One region of the Arthrobacter sp. SAFR-044 genome, then DNA from elsewhere that is predicted to be linked to it. Evidence: riboswitches for the same ligand, from Rfam matches in the RefSeq annotation. Region 1 holds a riboswitch; the other holds the start of a gene.
The links. A riboswitch is a leader RNA that binds a small molecule or an ion and turns the genes downstream of it on or off. The one in region 1 is predicted to bind cyclic di-AMP.
Positions count from the first base shown of each region.

Region 2: another riboswitch for cyclic di-AMP. It lies ahead of ACR65J_RS19260 (aggregation-promoting factor C-terminal-like domain-containing protein); the one in region 1 lies ahead of ACR65J_RS16745 (C40 family peptidase).

Region 1 is NZ_JBPFDN010000011.1:97,103-103,008, reverse strand. It holds gene serC (phosphoserine transaminase) at 1-948, opposite strand, end outside; gene ACR65J_RS16755 (iron-dependent transcriptional repressor DtxR) at 1,245-1,946, shown strand; cyclic di-AMP (ydaO/yuaA leader) riboswitch at 2,063-2,292, shown strand; gene ACR65J_RS16750 (M23 family metallopeptidase) at 2,305-3,120, shown strand; cyclic di-AMP (ydaO/yuaA leader) riboswitch at 3,249-3,428, shown strand; gene ACR65J_RS16745 (C40 family peptidase) at 3,499-4,179, shown strand; gene ACR65J_RS16740 (NlpC/P60 family protein) at 4,343-5,110, shown strand; gene ACR65J_RS16735 (HNH endonuclease) at 5,377-5,877, shown strand.
Region 2 is NZ_JBPFDN010000016.1:82,497-88,402, reverse strand. It holds gene ACR65J_RS19280 (nucleoside deaminase) at 1-70, opposite strand, end outside; gene ACR65J_RS19275 (phosphatase PAP2 family protein) at 125-949, shown strand; gene upp (uracil phosphoribosyltransferase) at 962-1,597, shown strand; gene ACR65J_RS19265 (glyoxalase superfamily protein) at 1,642-2,061, shown strand; gene ACR65J_RS19260 (aggregation-promoting factor C-terminal-like domain-containing protein) at 2,177-2,881, opposite strand; cyclic di-AMP (ydaO/yuaA leader) riboswitch at 2,887-3,047, opposite strand; gene ACR65J_RS19255 (glycosyltransferase family 39 protein) at 3,215-5,317, opposite strand; gene ACR65J_RS19250 (bifunctional glycosyltransferase family 2/GtrA family protein) at 5,314-5,906, opposite strand, start outside.

The sequences.
Region 1 (5,906 bases):
GTCGAAGTCGATGGTGGCGATGACGTTGGAGCGTTCCTCCGCCTTGGCCACGAACGGGGTGGCAAAGTCGGAGGCCTCGGCCCAGCTGTAGATGCGTCCGGCCGAGTCAGCTGTGCGCGCTGCGGAAAAGTCCAGGCCGCCGTTGGAGTTCAGCCACTGGACCTGGGCGTCCAGCGTGACCAGCGTGGACAGCGAGGGCGTGTTGTACGTCTGGTTGAGGCGGGAGTTGTCGATGGCGGTCTGGAGATCCAGGAAATCCGGGATCCAGCGGCCGCTGGCCTTGATCCGTGCAGCACGCTCGATGGCGGCGGGGGAGAACAAGCCAAGCCACAGGCCGCCGTCGGAAGCAAAGTTCTTCTGCGGGGCAAAGTAGTAGACATCGCTCTGTGCAACGTCCACGTCCAGGCCGCCGGCCGCGGAGGTGGCGTCAACCAGGACCAGGGAGCCTTCGTCGGCTCCGGCTACCCGCTGGACCGGGGCGGCCACGCCGGTGGAGGTCTCATTCTGCGGCCAGGCGTAGACGTCCACCCCGGCCTCTGCCCGGGCTGCAGGGCGCGTGCCCGGCTCTGACGTGATAATCGAGGAGGCATCCAGGAAGGGCGCCTTGTTGGTGGCCGAGGCGAACTTGGAGCCGAACTCGCCGAAGGACAGGTGCTGGGCCTTCTTCTCGACGAGCCCGAAGCTCGCGATGTCCCAGAACGCCGTGGAGCCGCCGACGCCGAGGACTACCTCATAGCCCTCCGGGGCGCGGAAGAACTGGTTCAGCCCTTCCCGGACCGATCCAACCAGGTTCTTGACGGGCGCCTGGCGGTGGGACGTGCCGAGGATGGTCTTGGACGCTGCTGCCAGGGCATCGATCTGTTCCTGGCGGACCTTTGACGGGCCGGCGCCGAACCGCCCGTCCTTGGGCAGGAGGTCGGCGGGGATCGTGATGCTGGTGTCGCTCACAGGTGCTCCAATTCGGCGGGGACGAAAGCTTTGGTCCGGACGGGCGGGTTAAAGGTGGCCGGTGGCGCGCAGTGGCTGCGCAACAGGGCCTTCCCCATTCTGCCTGAATGGCAGTGGGGGCGGGAGCCGGAGGGATCAAAGTCCAGACAATGAGACGCGCCGCACGCTGTCAGGCTGCCCGGGGCGCGGCTATTCGGACAAAGTCAAAATAGGCTAAGCTGGCCCCCGGACTACCTCGCGGCAAGAGGCGATACGGTGGGACAACGCAAGGTACTGCGCTCGAGGAGCTGAGCTGGATGACGGATCTGATCGACACTACGGAGATGTACCTCAGGACCATCCTGGAGCTTGAGGAAGAGAACATCGTTGCCCTCCGGGCCCGTATCGCCGAGCGCCTGCGCCACTCGGGCCCCACCGTGTCCCAGACCATCGGCAGGATGGAACGCGACGGACTGGTTGTCGTCTCCGGTGACAGGCACCTGGAACTCACGGATACGGGCCGCAAGCGGGCCACCGAAGTCATGCGCAAGCACCGGTTGGCCGAGCGCCTGCTGGCCGACGTCATCGGACTGGACTGGGCCTACGTGCATGACGAAGCCTGCCGCTGGGAACATGTCATGAGCGAGCGTGTTGAGCGGCGCATTTACGAGATGCTGGACCATCCCACGGAATCGCCCTACGGCAACCCGATCCCCGGCCTCGCGGCGCTGGGCGGACAGCCGGCCACCGGGTTGGCCGACGGCGCCATCAGCCTGGTCGAGGCAATGAAGAGTTATGCGCCCGCCTCCGTGGTGACCATCAGCCGGTTGGCGGAACCGATCCAGGTGGAACCGGAACTGCTGGCGCAACTGGACGAAGGCGGAATCCGGCCCGGGGCTGCCGTAGGCCTGGAGCGCGTGGGGGATTACATCTCCGTGCGCGTCTCCGGAATCGAAGGCGCACTGGAGCTCCCGCCCGAGGTTGCAGCCCACGTTTTTGTCGCCATGCGCCGGTCCTGAGGCGGGCCCTATAGCCCAGCGCCGTCGTTCCACGCAAAGATAACGGAATTGTTACCTAGGGTCTTAAGGCCCTATAGTGGAACCAATCGTTGATACTTAAGCGTTACCCGATCCGGAGCCGAGCTCTGCCAGCGGATCGGGTGCACGAGTCGTTACTGGCAGAGGCGGGGGAACCACAAACGGCAGCGGGGGGCTGCCTTGGGGTGAAGTCCGTCAGCAGCAAGCCTCTCCAGTGAAGGATTCTTCCGGGAACACCCCTGTGCAGAAGCTTGCCCTGACGGGCCGGGTCTTTGATCTCTCTGACCCGAATCCGACAGCTAACTCCGCAGGCTTTTCCAGAGAGGAACCCTTCTTGACCATGCAGACCTCCCGGGGCCGGCGCCGCGCGGCCGGCACCCCTTCGGCACCCCGGGTTGTCGAAGATGTCGCAGCGGAGCGCCCCCGTGATCTGCATCGCGACGCGCGCCGGCGCCGGGGTCCGTTCCGGCAGGTGACGGAGTTTGCCGCCGCCAGCGGTATCGGCCAGAAAGCTGGAATCGCCCTGGCCGCCACCGGCCTGGTGCTGACGGTCACGGTGCCCGCCACCAGTCCTGTCATGGCAACGGACGCGTCAGGCAACGCGCCGTTGGCGGCCTCCGCCGTCAGTCCCCAGATTTCCGCTGATATCGGGGCCCAGATCGACTTCAGCCGCTCAGCCGTAGTGACCCAGGCCGACCCCGACGGGAAGCTGAAGCAACTCCTGAGCGCCCAGTCCGCCGGTTCCGTAACGCGGGCCGCGTCGGCCGGTACCCTGGCCGCGCCGCTGGCCTCGCTCACCACTGCGTCACCCTTCGGTTACCGGGTGAGCCCGATCACCGGTGGCTCCGGGGACTTCCACCGCGGCCAGGACTTCGTGGCCCAGTGCGGAACCTCCGTCCTTGCTGCCGCGACGGGCACCGTGACCTTCGCGGGCTGGCACCAGTTCGGCGGCGGAAACCGGGTGGTCATCGACCACGGCAACGGGCTCGAGACTACCTACAACCACCTGTCGTCCTTCAACGTCAAGGTGGGCCAGACGGTCTCCCGGGGCGACGTTGTGGCGCTCAGCGGCACGACAGGGGCGTCCACCGGCTGCCACCTGCACTTCGAGGTGCAGGTCAACGGCGAAGTGGTCGACCCGATGGGCTGGCTGTAACCAAATGATTGACCACTCTCAGATCGCATCCACGCGCTGTGACCTGAATGTGACATTGAAAGAAAACTGCTGTACCGTCTAACTCGCGTCAACTTTTCCGAAGTTGACGCTCTTGAGTGGATTGCCTAACTCTGCCACCGCTCAAGGTCCGTTCGCATTTCATCGTCTGGCAGGGGCGGGGGAACCAATTTTGGCCTTCACGTTCAGAAGGCCTTGGGGTTAAGTCACGAGCTTCCCAGGAAGCAGTGTGGCCGGGTGACTCCCATCCGAATCCGACAGCTCACCTCGCAGGCATTGGGAGAGGCTACCTTCGTGTCTTCACGCCATAATTCTGCGCGCCACCGTGCGCAAACGGTTCGCACCAGCCCCTTGGACGCCGTGTCCAAGGCCGTGAGTGCAAATGCCGGGCCCGTAGGCCGCCAGGCTGCCGTTGTGGCAGCGGCGTCGGGCCTCATCCTGAGCATGGGCCTGCCGGCCACCGCAGCAGACACCACCGCTGGTGTCTCTGCCTCCACCGAGTCCGGTTCGGCCCAGACGGCCCTCGCTGTCACCGCCGCCCCGACGGCCACGGTTTCCTTCGAGCGCCCCGTCGTCAAGACCACCGCCGCTCCAAAGGTGGAAGCGGTGCGTACCCAGTCCACCGCTACGGCCGAACGCGCTGCCACGGCCACCGCAGGCCAGGACGCTGCCCCGGCCGCGAAAGCCGCAGAGACCGTATCCGCGGCAACGTCCGGCATTGCAGCCATCGCCTACACCGGCATCGGACACTCCTACGTGTGGGGCGGCACCAGCCCCGTCACCGGCTGGGACTGCTCCGGGTTCGTTCAGTGGGTTTACGCCCAGGCCGGCATCAGCATCCCCCGCACCAACGCGTGGAACATCATGACCCCCACCTCCACCCCGCAGCCTGGCGACGTTGTCGTCCAGAACGGCGGCGCGCACGTGGGCATCTACGTCGGCAACGGCATGATGATCAGCGCACTCAACCCGTCCCAGGGCACGCTGCTGCACTCGCCTGCAGCCACCGGTACCTCGTCGTACTACCACCTCAACAAGTAGTTCTTGGACTTCATGCTCCAAGGGCTATTTCTTTGCCCAAAGCCTTTTCGCTAGAAACCACATCCCCGTTCGGGATGCGCCGGCGTACCCCCAAGATGCCGGCGCGTCCAGTTCCCTTTGCCTGCCTACACGCGGTCCGAAGGAAAAACGAAAGAGAGAACTCATGACGACTCGTGCTACCGCACGGCACCGCGCCGAGGTCACCAAAACCAACTCGATCGCAATCATTGCCAAAGCTGTCAGCGACAACGCCGGTGGCATGGGCCGCCAGGCTGCTGTTATCGCCGCGGCTTCCGGCCTGGTCCTGACCAGCGGAATTGCTGCGAACGCTGCCGACGCCAACGTCAAGCGCGATTCCGCTCCGGCATCCCAGCTGGAGGTTGAATCGGTCGTTGATGCTCCTATCTCCGCGGCTTCCACCATCGCCATCAGCTACGAGAAGCCTGCCGTCACCACCACGCCGGCTCCCGTCGCCGAGCCTGAGCCCCAGGTGGAGGTGCAGGAGGCTGCACCTGCTGCCCAGCCCGCTGCCGCTCCCAAGGTCACGGCCAAGGTTGCCACCGCTGCTGCTCCGGCTGCTCCTGCAGCCCAGGCTTCCGCGAGCGGGAAGGGTGCAGCCATTCTCTCCGCCGCCTATGCCCAGCTTGGCGTGCACCAGGACTGCACCATGCTGGTGACCAACGCCTTGGCCGCCGTTGGCATCCACTTCCATGACTGGCCTGCCGGCTACCTGTCACTGGGTGACACCGTGCCCATGTCCCAGGCCCAGCCCGGCGACCTCCTGTACTACGCTGATGGCGGCGGCGGCATGGCCCACATTGCCGTCTACGCCGGAAATGGCATGGCCGTGCACGGCGGCTACAACGGCAACGACACCGTGGTCTTCAGTGCCAATGTTGGTTCCGGACCCGTTGCCATCCGCGTAAGGTAACATTTTTCGTGCCGGCCTGAACCAGCGTCGGCCACGAATTGCAGCAAAGGACCCCTGCCGGAAGGCGGGGGTCCTTTTCGTTTTGAGCCTTCCGCGCCCGCATGGCTGCCTGTCCTTGTCTTTGGGGCTGGAACGGGCCCAGGGGCCGCGATTACCCGATTCTGCACTTCTTTGCTTACTCTTGTGATGTCGATCCATAGCCCGGACATGCCGGGGGCAGCCGGCCCTCGTGCCCCTGACGGGTGCGGCCGTGAAGAGGTAAGTGCATGCGCACTCTCGTTCTGAATGCTGGATATGAACCGCTGGCGGTAATCACTTTCCGCCGGGCGCTGGTGCTTGTGCTCACGGGCAAGGCAAGCGTGGTGGCCGAAGGGGACGACCCCGTGGTAGGCCCCACCGACGTACTGGGCCGCCCGTCCGTTATTCTCCTCAACCGCTACATCCGGCCCCGGTACAACCACTCCACGGCAGTCAGCCGCAGGGGTGTGCTCCGCCGCGACGGGCATAAATGTGCTTACTGCGGCAAAGCCGCGCACACGATCGACCACGTGCACCCGAAGTCACGGGGCGGGGCCGATTCATGGGAGAACCTGGTGGCTGCCTGCCTGCGGTGCAACAACGTCAAGGGCGACCACACTCCCGCTGAAATGGGTTGGACCCTTCGGTTCGTTCCTGAACCCCCGCACGGAATGATCTGGCAGATCAAGGAGCTTGAGAAGCCGACGCCCGCCTGGGATCCGTTCCTGCTGCCGGAGCGCGCTGCCTGATTACCTGCGCTGCATCACCACCTGCCCCG
Region 2 (5,906 bases), on a different contig from region 1:
CGAGTGCCCGCCGGGCCTCCGCCAGGGCAAGGCCCATCCAGGCATCATGTTTCTTTTCGGGCAACGGCATGGGTCAATGATAGTTTCGGGATATTCAGGTTACTTGCCGACGCAGGGAGGCACCATGGACACTCTTCGGGATCGTCTGGGTCTTTGGTTCAAGCCCTACGCCGCGCTGCTCCTCACCATCCTCGTGGGCGGCGTGATCATCGTGTCCCTGGCATTGCTGGGCGCGGAGGTGTACGACGATGTGGTGGATTCTGCGGGCCTGGCCAACCTGGACAAGCCCGCCCTGGCCCTGGCCGAGAGCCTCCGCAGTCCCGGACTTGATGCCTTTGTTACCGGCTTCACCAACATAGGCGGCGGCGTCGGCATGCCCATCCTTGCCAGCATCCTCACTGCCTGGCTGACGTTCCTCAGCCGGAACTGGCGCCCGCTCCTCCTGATCGGCGGTGCGGCGGGAGTTTCCATCATGGCCACCACCTTCGGCAAGAAACTGGTGGGCCGCACCCGCCCGGACCACGCGGACGCGGTGCCCCCTTATGAGGATTCGCCGTCCTTCCCCAGCGGCCACACCCTGAATACCACGGTAGTGATCAGCCTGGTGGTCTACCTGGTCTGCCTCCAGTTCCAGGCCGTGCTGGTGCGCGTCACGGCCATCACGGCGGGCACGATCTTCATAATCGCCATGGGGCTGAGCCGCGTCTTCCTTGGCCACCACTGGCTGACCGACGTCATGGCCGGATGGTTGCTGGGGCTGACCTGGGTGGGCGTGGTGATCCTGGCGCACAGGCTGTTCCACCTGGTCCGCCGGCGGGAGCACGCCGGGGCGGCGCCGTCATTCGACCATCCGATTGTCCGTGATGTGGTTGCCGAGGAAGTGCACCACCACCACGACGGCGGCAAGGAGCACGCCCGAGGCAGCCAAAACAAGGACACGGCCGGATGATAGTTTTGGGGGATGCGTACTCTCGTTGTTGACCACCCCCTGGTCGCCCACAAGCTCACCGTCCTGCGGGACAAGAACACGCCGTCGCCGGTTTTCCGCCAGCTGACGGAAGAGCTGGTGACCCTGCTGGCCTACGAAGCCACGCGGGAGGTCCGCACCGAGCCTGTCACCATCGAGACGCCTGTCAGCACCACCATTGGCACGGCGTTCACCAAGCCCACTCCGCTGGTGGTTCCCATCCTGCGCGCAGGCCTGGGCATGCTGGAAGGCATGACCAAGCTGGTCCCCACCGCGGAGGTAGGCTTCCTGGGCATGGCCCGGGATGAGGAAACGCTGGACATCATTACCTACGCCGAGCGCCTGCCGGAGGACCTGACCGGCCGCCAGGTGTTCGTCCTGGACCCCATGCTGGCCACCGGCGGCACCCTGCGCGAGGCCATCAAGTTCCTGTTCAAGAGGGGCGCGTCGGACGTTACCTGCATCTGCCTGCTGGCCGCGCCTGAGGGCCTGGCCCGGCTGGAGGAGGAGCTGTCCGGGGCCAACGTGCACATCGTCCTGGCCTCCATCGACGAGAAGCTCAACGAGAAGTCCTACATCGTTCCCGGCCTGGGCGACGCGGGAGACCGCCTCTACGGCATCGCAGGGTAGCGTTCCCCCTTTTTTGGACCGGGCCGCGCCGCTAGCCTGTGCGGATGGACTGGAAACTCGAACTTGTGTTTGTCCCCGTGTCCGACGTTGACCGCGCCAAGGACTTCTACGTCAACAAGGTGGGCTTCAACGCCGACTACGACGAGCGGCCGTCGGACGACATCCGCTTTGTGCAGCTGACCCCGCCGGGTTCGGCCTGCTCCATCTGCATCGGCGAGGGTCTTTCGGACGCCCCGCCCGGTACGGGATCGACCCTTCAGATGGTGGTCAGCGATATCAATGCCGCCCACGACTACCTGAAAAACAACGGCGTGGATGTCAGCGACGTTGACGTGCAGGACTGGGGCCACTTCGTGTACTTCGCCGATCCGGACGGCAATAAGTGGGCTGTGCAGTACATCCCGTGGCGGAACGCCGGGCCTGACGCAGCCCAGAGCACCGAGACCCAAACCCCGGCGACTTAACACGCTGCAGCTCAACGCACCGCGGCCCGCATCCGGATGGATGCGGGCCGCGGTTGCTGCCTGGGAGGCTCAGCGGAAGGTGCCCCTTCAGCTCACCGCCGCAGGCGAGCAGTGCCTAGTACCAGTTGTGCGCCAGGTGGAAGTCCAGGGCGCCGCACGGGGAGGCGTAGCTGAGCTTGATGTAGTTCAGGCCCCAGTTGATCTGCGTGCGGTAGTTGGTGAGGTAGTCGGCGCCGGAGCTGGCCATCTTCTCAGCAGGGAGGGACTGGACGATGCCGTACGCACCGCTGCTGGGGTTGGTGGCCGTAGTGGTCCAGTCCGATTCCTTGGTCCACAGCGTCTGCAGGCACTGCATCTGGTCCGGTCCCCAGCCGTACGTGGCCAACTGGCTGGCGGCGTAAGCCTGGGCACCGGCGGGATCGTTGACCGCGACGGCGGGTGCCGGCTCAGGTGCGGGGGCGGGCTCGGGTGCAGGTGCCGGGGCTGGCGCGACCGGCGCGGGGGCGGCAGGTGCCGCTGCGGGAGCCGGTTCGGCCGCCTGCGGTGCTACGGCGATTGCGGCGGGAGCGGGGCTCTCCACAGGGTTGGAGCGGATCTCGCTCTTCTCGATGCTCATTTGGGCGTCGGACGCTGCCGTGCTTGACTCGGTGGATGACACCGGGGTCATGCTGCCGGTGGCCTGCCCGGCCGCGCCTACCCCAACCAGCACCGCGCACGATGCTGCAAGGACGGCGGCGCGCTGGCCCAGGGTGGTTTTCTTTGCCGCTTGCTTGGCCCGGTGTTTAGCGGGCAGGCATGGTTCTGCCGTGTTTTTGGACATGATTGATCGCCTCTCACACCTGCGGAGTTAGCTGTCGGGTTCGGATGAGGGCATCCGGCCGTACGGAAAGATCACGTACGTGCTTAACCCCAAGGGCATTCATTGCCCGGGACGGTGGGTCCCCCGCCTCTGCCGTTGCTCAATCGGAATCCAGGGGAAGCGGCAGAGCTTGGCGTCAACCCGGGATATGCGGCCCGAACGGGGGCCGCACCCAATCGACGGTACAGGAAGATTAAGCCAAAGTCACATTTAGGTAACAGAAGTCACGGCAAGCAGCGCGTCGATTTGCACCGCTTGCCGGGATCGTTCGAGCCTGGAGGCTATCGGTGCATCCTACTTTGCGAGTTGGTAAACGATGGAGTTGCCCACAGTCTGGGCCTGGAAGTTGGCCTGGACCCAGGCTGCCACCTCCGAGTTGCCGCCGCGGGCGCCCATGCCGCCTCCGCCCATGCCGCCGGCCTGGATGTAGTACCCGATCTCGCCCTTGGACACCATGTCCTGGAACTCGGCGAGGGTGGGGTACGGGTCTCCGCCGTTCCAGCCGCCCAGTGCGATGACGTTGGTGTTGGTAGCGAGTTCCAGGCTGGCTGCCTGGCTGGCGCCGCTGACGATCGCGGACCATTTGGTCGTGGTGGATGACAGCAATGCGGTGACCGCGGCGTCGGCGGTTCCTTCACCGGGGCCGCCGCCGGTTCCTCCGGGACCAGCGGCTCCGCCGGCTGCATCCGGTGCGCCATCAATTCGGTTTGCGGGGTCAAACCCATTCGTTCCGGTGGCCGCGTCCGTGCCGTCGGCGCGGCCGCCGCGGAAACCTGCCGCCCGGTTTCCAAAGCCGCCTGCCGCCGGGCCCGCCGGCCCCGACGTCGGAATGGAACCTGAATGTGCGGACGTTGCGGTGGCGAGGGTCCAGGCACCCGCCCCAAGTCCGCCGGCCAGGAGGGATACGACGACGACGGCGGCAGCACCCGCGCGCCGGAACCGTCCGGTGCCAAGCGCGTCAACACGGAGCAGGATGCCGGCGGCGGCAAGGACGCCGAGGACGATGACGGCGACGCGCAGCCAGGGGAGCCAGGACGCGTCGCGGCCCAGGAGGACTGCCGACCAGATGGAGGTGCCCAGGACGGTTGCAGCCAGGACAATCCTGGCTGGCCAGTAGGAGCGGCCGCGCCAGAGTTCCACGGCACCGATGCCAATGAGGGCTGCGATCGCCGGCGCCAGCGCCACAGAGTAGTAGGGGTGCACGATGCCGCTCATGAAGCTGAAGACACCCGCGGTGACAAGGAGCCAGCCGCCCCACAGGATCAGCGACGCACGGCCCATGGCGGTTCTGGCTTCCCGCCGGGTGAACCACAGGCCGGCCACCAGCAGGACGAGGACGGCGGGCAGCAGCCACGACACTTCGCCGCCAAAGCTCGTGCCGAACATCCGCAGCAGCCCTGCCGCCCCGCCGAATCCGCTGTTGCCCCCGCCGAAACCGCCGGGTCCGCCGGCCGCGCCTCCCGCCCCGCCGCCGGGCATGCCTTCGCCTGAGCCGGTGATGCGGGCCAGGCCGTTGTAGCCGAAGGTCAGTTCCAGGAAGCTGTTGGTGGTGGAGCCGGCCATGTAGGGCCGTGCCGAGGCCGGCGTCAGCTGGAAAAGGGCGATGTAGCTGCCGGCCACCATAATGATGCCGCCCAGGGCGCCCATGAGGTGCCCCAGCCGGCGGCTGATCGAGGTGGGGGCAGCCCACAGGTAGGCCAGTCCCAGCGCCGGAACGATCAGGAAGCCTTGCAGCATCTTGGCGAGGAACGCCAGGCCGATCACGGCTCCTGCAGCAACCAGCCACTTCCAGCCCGCCCGTTCAATGGCCCGGGTGGTGAAGTATGCCGCGAGTACCAGGCAGAGGGTGAGCATGGCGTCGGGGTTGTTGAACTTGAACATGAGCGCAGCCACGGGCGTCAGGGCCAGGGCGCCGCCGGCCAGCAGGCCTGCCGCGGGTCCGGAAACCCTCTTGACCGCCAGGTAGAGGAAGCCGACGGCGGCCACGCCCATGAATGCCTCCGGCACCAGCATGCTCAGCGGCGAGAACCCAAAGATCCGGCCGGCCAGCGCGGGAATCCACAGTGCGGCGGGCGGCTTGTCGACGGTGATGGCGTTTCCGGCGTCGAGCGATCCGAAGAGGAATGCGGTCCAGTCCTTGGTGCCTGCCTGGATTGCCGCCGCGTAGAAAGAGTTGCCGTAGCCCGTGGCTGCGAGGTTCCACAGGTACAGGACCGCAGTGGCCACCAGGAGCGCGGCGGCGGAGGGCCGCACCCAGCGCGGTTGGCCGCCGAAAGCGTGGCGTGCCCAGCCCGGACCGGGTTTTGCAGCCCCGGCCCCGAAGGCCGGGCTGCTGGACGTGGAGGGCTGCGGGGCGGCAGCTGAGCCGGCGCCGGCCGCTGAGATGGTGGAGGTCATGATGCTGCCGTTTCTGTGGAAGTGGTGGCGTCTGTGGTCTTTTTGCTGCCGGCTCCCCGGAAGACCCAGAGCCGGAACAGCAGGAACCGCACTGCCGTGGCCGCAAGGTTCGCCGCCACAACGGTGAGGACTTCCGCCCACCGGTCAGGCGTCGTCGTCCGGTGGACCAGGGCGAGCGCCCCGGAGGTGAGCACCAGTCCGATGCCGAACACGATCAGCCCCTCGAAGTGGTGCCGGACGCGGTTGCCGCCCTGGATGCCGAAGGTGAAGCGCCGGTTGGCGCCGGTATTGGCCACGGCCGTGACCAGCAGCGCCAGGAAGTTTGCCAGCTGCGGATCCATGAAGCCGCGGCAGAACAGGAAAATCAGGAGATAGGCAATAGTTGAGGCGGCGCCGATGGCGGCGAACCGGACCAGTTGGCCGAACAGGCTGCCGCGGAGGGTCTGTTCATCAGCCCGGGACGATGCGGGAAGGGGACCCCGTGCCAGGGCCGCTCGGAGTTCCGGAACAGGGACGCGGCCGTAAACCAGGTCGCGGGTGAGCCTTGCCATTCCCCGGACGTCGGCCAGCGCGGTGCGGAATACGTCCA